4 regions of the Aeribacillus pallidus genome follow, and region 1 is predicted to be linked to each of the others. Evidence: predicted binding sites of a transcription regulator. Region 1 holds the regulator's gene; each other region holds the start of a gene.
The links. Region 1 encodes Rex, which represses fermentation and respiration genes when NADH is low (regulators of the CRP and FNR family bind a similar motif). Its sites were predicted from a motif close to TTGTGAAATATTTCACAA; they were not measured.
Positions count from the first base shown of each region.

Region 1 (2,209 bases):
GTTCCATTTCTTTTATATGTGAGAACACGGTCATCATTTCGTCCCAGATGGAAAGTTCCGATTCCAGTCCGGTATGCTGTGCTAAATAACCAATAGTTACGTCCTTTGGTTTTACAATTTCTCCAGCATCATAGGATAGATGACCGGCAATGATTTTTAAAAGTGTCGATTTTCCAGCTCCGTTGCGACCAACAAGTGCGATTCGATCTTTTGATTGAATTTCTAATTTTACATTCGAAAAAATGAGGTCTGCACCGAAATATTTACTGAGTTGGTTTACTTGTAATAAAATCACTTCATCTCACCTCTATACGTCATAGAGTAAGTGTAACTTATTTTTCAAGAATTCGGCAACGGTCCTACTCGGGACAATTCATAAAAAATAGTGTATCATGAGAAGTATGGAATTTTATGGTGTAAACAAAGGTTAAACAAACGTTTGATTAAATTCGTTATCCTTATAATCAAAAAATGGAAGCGTTCACACGAGTGTAGTTTAAATGATATAGAAATGGTGAGGGAGAGAATATGAATCAAGAATCAATAAAAATTCCGCAAGCAACTGCCAAACGTTTACCACTGTATTATCGTTTTTTAAAAAATTTATCAGCCTCTGGAAAGCAACGCGTATCATCAGCGGAGTTAAGTGAAGCGGTGAAAGTCGATTCAGCCACCATTCGTCGTGATTTTTCGTATTTTGGGGCGTTAGGAAAAAAAGGGTATGGATATAATGTAAATTACTTACTTTCCTTTTTTAGTAAAGCATTGGATCAAGATGAAGTTACAAAAGTCGCACTTATCGGTGTCGGTAATTTAGGTACGGCGTTTTTAAACTATAATTTTTTAAAAAACAATAATACAAAAATCCATGTTGCGTTCGATATTGATGAGAAAAAGGTAGGAACCCATATTGGTGATGTGCCTGTCTATCACCTTGATGAATTGGAAAAACGTTTGCTACAGGATGAGATTCAAGTAGCGATTCTTACTGTTCCGGCTAATGTCGCGCAACCGATTACTGACCGATTAGTAAAAGCAGAAGTAAAGGGAATACTAAACTTTACTCCGGCTCGATTAAATGTGCCATCATCGATTCGTATTCACCATATTGATTTAGCAGTTGAGTTGCAATCGCTCGTTTACTTTTTAAAGAACTTTCCAATGACTGATGAAAATGACACGGAACCGTCACAAGAAGCTGTGAAATCAGAATAGAAAAAACGGCTTGTTTTCGGTATGATTAATATTGAGGGAGGTGTACCAGTATGGGAATGGGAGCAGGAAGCCTCATTTTAATTGCATTTGTTGCTTTACTAATTTTTGGTCCAAAAAAATTACCTGAATTAGGAAAAGCAGCAGGAAACACGTTACGTGAGTTCAAAAATGCCACAAAAGGCTTAGCGGATGATGACGATGATAAAAAAGAAGTGAAGTAACGTTAGGATGAACTGTGATGAGTCAAAAGGACATGACGATATATGAACATATAAGTGAATTAAGAAAACGGCTCATAATTGTGGTCGTTTTCTTTGTTCTGTCGACCATAGTCAGTTTCTTTTTCGTTGAGCCGATTATTAAATATTTACAAATGGCCGATGAAGCTAAGGAATTGACAATGAATGCCTTTCGCATTACCGATCCGTTAAAAATATATTTTCAAATGGCTTTCTTTTTAGCGTTTGTCCTTTCTTCTCCTGTTTTGTTGTATCAATTATGGGCATTTGTTAGTCCTGGTTTGTACGAACGGGAGAGAAAAGTAACGTTAAGTTATATTCCAATATCGGTGCTATTATTTTTAGGTGGCCTTTCGTTTGCGTATTTTATTTTATTTCCGTTCGTCGTTGATTTTATGTTGAAAATTTCCGCTAACTTAAATATTCAACAAGTGATTGGAATTAATGAATATTTCCAATTCTTATTCCAGATTACGATTCCGTTCGGCTTTTTATTTCAACTACCGGTTGTCATGCTCTTTTTAACACGGCTTGGAATTATTACACCGATGATGATGGCAAAAGTCCGCAAATATGCGTATTTTGTGTTGTTAGTGATTGCGGCATTTATTACACCACCTGATTTAATGTCGCATTTAATGGTGACTATCCCGCTATTTATTTTATATGAGATTAGTATTTGGATATCCAAAATCGGATACCGGAAAGTATTAGAAGCAGAAATGAAAGCAGCAAATGAAATCGAAGACTAAGTG
Region 1 covers NZ_JBCNBW010000026.1:22,337-24,545, reverse strand. Annotated here, with positions in the region: gene ABES52_RS06450 (ABC-F family ATP-binding cassette domain-containing protein) at 1-295, opposite strand, end outside; gene ABES52_RS06445 (redox-sensing transcriptional repressor Rex) at 529-1,215, shown strand; gene ABES52_RS06440 (twin-arginine translocase TatA/TatE family subunit) at 1,266-1,436, shown strand; gene tatC (twin-arginine translocase subunit TatC) at 1,454-2,206, shown strand.

Region 2 (2,209 bases), on a different contig from region 1:
ATAAGAGACACAAAAAACGTGTAAAAACCGATGACGACCATTAAATCAAACATATAATGAATCCATAATGGTGGACGTTCATCTTCCGGGAACTCATTTAACCCGGTAACAACAGTGTCAAACGAACTTCCCGCAAGAAAACTTAATGCGTTCGGAATTCTAATCGCATGTTCAATTTCGTTATTTTCATTTAATGTACCAAACAAAATTAAATCCGCATGATCTTCGGTTTCAAAATGCCATTCAGCAGCCGCTAGTTTTTCCGGTTGCACTTTAGCTAAAAATTTTGCCGAGAGGTCTCCTGCAACCGCTGTCCCTATTGAGAAAATGACGCTCATTGCGAGCGTTAATTTTAGCGCTTTTTTATGATACGCTCCTCGTTTTCCACGTAGCATGGCAAAAGCGGTAATGCTGGCTAAAATAAACGCCGATGTTAAATAGGCAGACGTTAAAACGTGAAATACTTTTGTCGGTGTAGCTGGATTAAACATCGCCGCTATCGGATCAATGTTCACCGCTTTTCCACCAATTAGTTCAAACCCTTGTGGAGTATTCATAAATGCATTTACGGTTGTAATAAAGAGAGCTGATGCTGATGAACCAATCATGACCGGAATCGTTAGTAACCAATGATGCCACTGATTTTTAAATCGATCCCATGTATATATATAAATACCTAAGAAAATCGCTTCAAAGAAAAAAGCGAATGTTTCCATAAACAATGGTAAACTAATGACTTGACCAGCCACTTGCATAAACGTCGGCCATATCATCGAAAGCTGCAAACCGATACACGTTCCAGTTACAACCCCTACTGCCACAGTAATCGTAAATCCTCGCGTCCAACGACGCGCCAATAATAGGTAATGAGGGTCCTTCTTTTTAATGCCCATCCATTCAGCAATAGAGATCATTACCGGAACCCCTACCCCAATGGTCGCAAAAATAATATGAAACGCTAACGTTAATGACGTTAACAAACGGCTTAGGATGACGTTATCGAATTCCATAACGTCTCAACCTCCTTTAGGTTCTTTAAAAACTATCCTGTTACTCTATTCTAAGACCTAAAAGGCAGCGGATGAGGTGTAGAAGATGAATATTTTGTGACATTTTTCACAAACATTTATTCGATAGGCTCTACCCTAAAATAACTGTGGATAACTTTTACTGTTATTTCATTCATCGGTGTGCCAATGGCAATTGGCATGAATGTCTGTTAAACGATACTGTTGATATGTATACATTACGCTTGTGGCGGACGCTTTCCGCGGGCAAGGTGCAAGCCGCTTCCCTCGCTACGCTCAAGTAAGGGTCTTGCGGCTTCTTGTTCCCGCTGGAGTCGCCGCCTTTCGCTTCATGTAAATAACTTGCTAAATATCAACAATGACATATAACATAGCCATTCGATAAGTTTTAAAGGACTACATCGATCATACATCAATCCTTCAATCTCAAAAGAAAAAGAGGGAAATCATCCCTCACCAAATTGAGATAAAACAAGTCGATAATATGTCCCTTGCTTTTCCATTAATTGGTCGTGAGTTCCTTGTTCGATTAACTCGCCATGGTCCAACACAAAGATTTGGTCACTTTCCCGAATGGTTGACAAGCGATGGGCAATGATGACGGCTGTTCGATTTTTCAACAATCGTTTTAACGCACGTTGAATTTGGATTTCTGTTTCGGTATCGATACTTGCTGTTGCTTCATCTAAAATAATGATTTTCGGATTAGCTAATAGAGCCCTTGCAAAAGATATTAATTGCCGTTCCCCAACAGATAAAATATTTCCCCGCTCTTCTACTTCTGTTTCATAACCGTTCGGCAATTTTTGAATAAAGGTGTCTGCTCCAATTTCTTTAGCAGCTTGAATAACTTCTTTTTCGGTCGCTTCAGGGCGTCCAAAACGAATGTTTTCCATGATGGTTCCAGAAAAAATAAACGTATCTTGCAACACGATGCTGATCTGCCTTCGTAAACTAGATAACGTGTAATTTCGAATATCTTCTCCGTCAATTCTAACCACACCGTCCGTAGGATCGTAAAATCGACTAATTAAATTCGCAATGGTCGTTTTACCAGAACCGGTATGGCCAACAAGAGCAACCGTTTGGCCTGACCGAATGTTCAAAGTAATCCCTTTTAATGCTGGTCGCTTTTGATCATACGAAAACGAGACGTTGTCGAATGCAATATGTCCTTGCAT
Region 2 covers NZ_JBCNBW010000073.1:3,412-5,620, forward strand. Annotated here, with positions in the region: gene ABES52_RS15345 (cytochrome ubiquinol oxidase subunit I) at 1-1,010, opposite strand, end outside; gene ABES52_RS15350 (ABC transporter ATP-binding protein) at 1,475-2,209, opposite strand, start outside.
Region 2: the regulator Rex is predicted to act here: its motif matches at 1,105-1,122, upstream of ABES52_RS15345 (cytochrome ubiquinol oxidase subunit I).

Region 3 (2,209 bases), on a different contig from region 1:
GAACTTTTCTTGTTCTTCTTCAGTTAGTCGAAGTTCCACAATTTCTTTGATTCCTTCACGTGTAATCATCGCCGGAACTCCTGTACAAATATCCGTCTCGCCATACTCGCCATCTAACACACAAGATAAGGCAATGATTTTATGATCGTCATTAAAAATTGATTTTGTAATATAAGCCAATGTACTTCCGATACCGTAGTAAGTTGTCCCTTTTCTTTTTAAGATCTCAAAGCCAACCTTTCTAACCATGTCGACCATTTGCTCTAAATCGATTTCACCGATTTCTTCTTTACGTTCCTCTAAGATATCTAGAAGTGGCTTTCCGCCAACGTAAGTGTGAGACCAGACGGCAAATTGTGAATCACCATGTTCCCCCATCATGTAACCGCTAATACTTCTTGGGTCGACATCTAAAATTTCAGATAAAAATGTTTTTAATCTTGAAGAATCTAATGAAGTACCTGTTCCAATTACTCGATTTCTTGGCAAACCGGATAGTTTCCACACATGATACGTGATAATATCAACTGGGTTTGAAGCAATTAAGAATATTCCATTAAAACCGCTCGCCATAATTTGTGGAACGATATCTTCCATAATTTTTGCGCCAATTCCTAGTGTATCAAGGCGAGTTTGTCCTGGTTTTGGCGGTGGACCAGCAGTAATAATGGCTACATCGACATCTACTAAATCGCTATATGATGCCGCACGAACCTTCGTTCTTGAATGTACAAAATCGATACAATGCGATAAGTCTAATGCTTCACCGAGTGCCCTTTCTTTGTTTATATCAACCATTAATAATTCATCACAGATTCCCTGATTAATAATAGAATAGGCTGCACTTGAACCAACTAATCCTGTACCGATGATTGCAACTTTTCTAGTAAGTTTTTTCATGCTAGTCATCTCCTATAGAAATTAGTAGAAAGTAATTCTTTTGAGTATGTGAAATACTTCACATAAATTTTTAAAAAAAAATAAACTGCTTAGTTTTTTGTTTGTGAAGTATTTCACATTTTTATATTATAACGTTCTCTAACTATGTTCAATCATAGAAAGCGGTAACATTTTGAACAAAAATTGAAAAAAAGAATGTTAATGAAATAAAAAGCGGAAGTGCCTCAATACTCTAGGAACTTTTACACTATAGATTAACACCCATGCCAGCGCACCACAAAAAAGACAGGCTACGATTTAGCCTGTCTTGAACAAGTTATTTTCCTTCATAAAGGGGATATTTTTTTGCCAAAGCTTCTACTCGCTTCCGTGCCTGTTCTAATTTTTCTTCGTCCTCATGATGTTTTAACGTATAAGCAATAATCGAAGCGATTTCATCCATATCCTCTAATCCAAAGCCTCGGGTCGTAACGGCGGCTGTTCCGATACGGATACCGCTTGTGACAAACGGGCTTTCTGGATCGAACGGAATCGTGTTTTTATTAACGGTAATACCGATATCATCTAATACCTTTTCCGCTACTTTTCCTGTTAAGTTTAAGGAGCGTAAATCGACTAATAATAGATGGTTGTCTGTACCGCCAGATACGAGGTCTAGTCCTTCGTTCTTTAAGGCTTCAGCGAGACGTTTCGCATTATCCACGACTTTTTGAGCATACACTTTAAAGTCGTCTTGAAGGACTTCACCTAACGCTACCGCCTTCGCCGCAATAACATGCATAAGCGGACCGCCTTGAATACCCGGGAAGATCGCTTTGTCGATTTTCTTTGCAAATTCTTCTTTACATAAAATCATTCCGCCACGTGGACCGCGTAACGTTTTGTGTGTCGTCGTTGTGACAAAATCCGCATACGGTACTGGGCTTGGATGAACGCCGGCGGCAACTAAACCAGCAATATGGGCCATGTCAACCATTAAATAAGCTCCTACTTCATCCGCGATTTCACGGAATTTTTTAAAGTCGATGATTCGCGGATAAGCACTTGCTCCTGCTACAATAAGTTTTGGCTTGTGCTGACGAGCTTTTTCTAGCACATCGTCATAGTTAATCGTATGCGTTTTTTCATCCACACCGTACTCGACGAAGTTGTATTGAATCCCACTAAAGTTAACTGGGCTTCCGTGAGTTAAATGCCCGCCGTGAGACAAGTTCATTCCAAGAACCGTATCACCTGGTTCTAACACCGTGAAATAAACCGCCATATTCGCTTGGGCACCGGAGTGAGGTTGAACGTTTGCATGGTCAGC
Region 3 covers NZ_JBCNBW010000004.1:147,220-149,428, reverse strand. Annotated here, with positions in the region: gene ABES52_RS01330 (L-lactate dehydrogenase) at 1-900, opposite strand, end outside; gene glyA (serine hydroxymethyltransferase) at 1,217-2,209, opposite strand, start outside.
Region 3: the regulator Rex is predicted to act here: its motif matches at 1,002-1,019, upstream of ABES52_RS01330 (L-lactate dehydrogenase).

Region 4 (2,209 bases), on a different contig from region 1:
TCGACACGTTCTACCCACCCTAAAGACCAAGGAATCAATTGGAACAATACTGTACCTGCTACACCTAATGTGGCAACAATCCATAATAAATTGTTTACAACGACCATAAAGCTTAATAACGGGCTTATTTCGCCAGGATGTTCTTTTTTCCAACGAACATATGTGGCGATTTGTGCACCACCTCCGAGCCAGCTTCCGACAATGACAAGCGTTAATCCAAAGTAAAATAAAAAGTGCGCTTGAAGGGGAGCGTAAAACGTATATAATACAGTCGCTTCATTTAACAAAATCATGGTACCGGCGATCGCTGTACCAATGGTCATGAGCCAAAAACCAAGCCAACCAACGAGTCGAGATTTGGTTGAAAGCGGGCCCGAAGTTCGACTTACGGCTGCTAATTGAAAACCCATAATAAAGAAAGTAGTAAGAACAAGACCAAGCAAAACTCCATGAACCGTTAACACTTGATAATATCCAATCCCAGCAGGAAGAACAAATTTTCCTGAACGGACGAGTACTTGTAGTAATCCAGCTAATCCACCGAGTGCCAAGGCGACGAAGGCAACATGTAGGTGAGCTAAGGCTAACTTGGCATCATGTGGATGGACTTTGGTTAAAAATTTATTCTTCACCTACTCCACCACCTTGATTGTAGATTTCATCGTATGGTGTCCAACACCACAATATTCATTACATAAAACTAAATATTCTCCCGCTTTGTCAAACGTGGTTACATATTCACTAATGTATCCTGGTTCAAGCATCATATTGATATTTGTTCCTGCTACTTCAAAACCGTGAATCACATCTTTTGTTGTCGCAATAATTTTCACTTTTGCGCCAAGTGGAATTTCGACCTCTATCGGGGCATAGAAAAAAGCGGAAGCAACGTAAACGAGTTCATAATCCCAATCTTTACCTTCCACTTTTTTTAATCCTGGTTCGTCAAACGGCTTTGTTTGATCGACTTTCTCAGGATCAACAAAAGCTTTCGCGCTTGGGGGTTGATGACCTTGATGAAATGCGCTTATCCCTAGAATAATTAAGAAAATAATAAGAGATCCGGTTCCAAGGGTTAACCACCATTTTTCGTATCGATGCATGTGCATTGTAAAAACCTCCTCCAGTTAAAAACGATCTAAAAAGATCGAAAAGACAATGATCCAACTAATGATAAAAAAGGCTCCCATTAACAACACGGATACGAGTGTTCCATTTAATTCTTCCGGTTGTTCCGTTGTTACTTTTTTCTTCGGCTGTACATTTAGTTGGGCCATCCCAATCACCCCTTTCTAAATAATGGGTCATTGCTATTTTCATTGTAAATTTTCAACAATTGGCTATCTGTGATAAATATCACACTTCATTTGACGATTTGTGAAGAAAATGTGAAGAAATGAACAAAATCTCAACTATGTTCCATGGGAAGTGGTCGCGTTTTACAAATGGAGGGGATTATAGGAAAATAACACTTGTATATACATAATTTTCTGAGGTAAAGGAAGGAGATACGGGATGGAACGTATTCAATTAGCAAGCGATTTATCTTTTTCACGCTTAATTCATGGGTTATGGCGGTTAGATAAATGGAATTACTCTACTGAGGATACAATCGAGCTTGTAGAATATTGCCTTGAACAAGGAATTACGACGTTTGACCATGCCGATATTTATGGTCACTATACGTGTGAAGAGCGATTTGGGAAAGTATTAAAAGTGAAACCTTCACTTAGAGAGCAAATGGAAATTGTCACAAAATGCGGTATCAAATTAATTTCGTCGAATCGCCCAGAACATAAAATCAAACATTATGACACAAGTAAAGAACATATTGTTGCGTCGGTGGAACAGTCGTTAAAAAATTTCCGTACGGATTATATCGATGTGCTACTGATTCATCGACCTGACCCATTTATGAATCCAGAAGAAGTGGCCGAAGCGTTTACGAAATTAAAAGAAGAAGGAAAAGTCCGTTACTTTGGAGTATCAAACTTTAAACGTTCGCAACTGAACATGTTACAGTCTTACTTGAATTTCCCATTAGTTACAAACCAGATCGAACTTACCGCCTATCAATTAGAGAATTTTCAAGATGGAACCGTGGATTTATGTTTAGAAAAAAGGATGCCACCGATGGCGTGGTCACCACTAGCAGGTGGAAAAATTTTTACGAGTGAAAAGGAACGAGCGGTCCGACTGCGGGAAGCGC
Region 4 covers NZ_JBCNBW010000010.1:12,949-15,157, forward strand. Annotated here, with positions in the region: gene ABES52_RS03230 (b(o/a)3-type cytochrome-c oxidase subunit 1) at 1-632, opposite strand, end outside; gene ABES52_RS03235 (cytochrome c oxidase subunit II) at 633-1,109, opposite strand; gene ABES52_RS03240 (cytochrome c oxidase subunit 2A) at 1,128-1,277, opposite strand; gene ABES52_RS03245 (aldo/keto reductase) at 1,516-2,209, shown strand, end outside.
Region 4: the regulator Rex is predicted to act here: its motif matches at 1,387-1,404, upstream of ABES52_RS03240 (cytochrome c oxidase subunit 2A).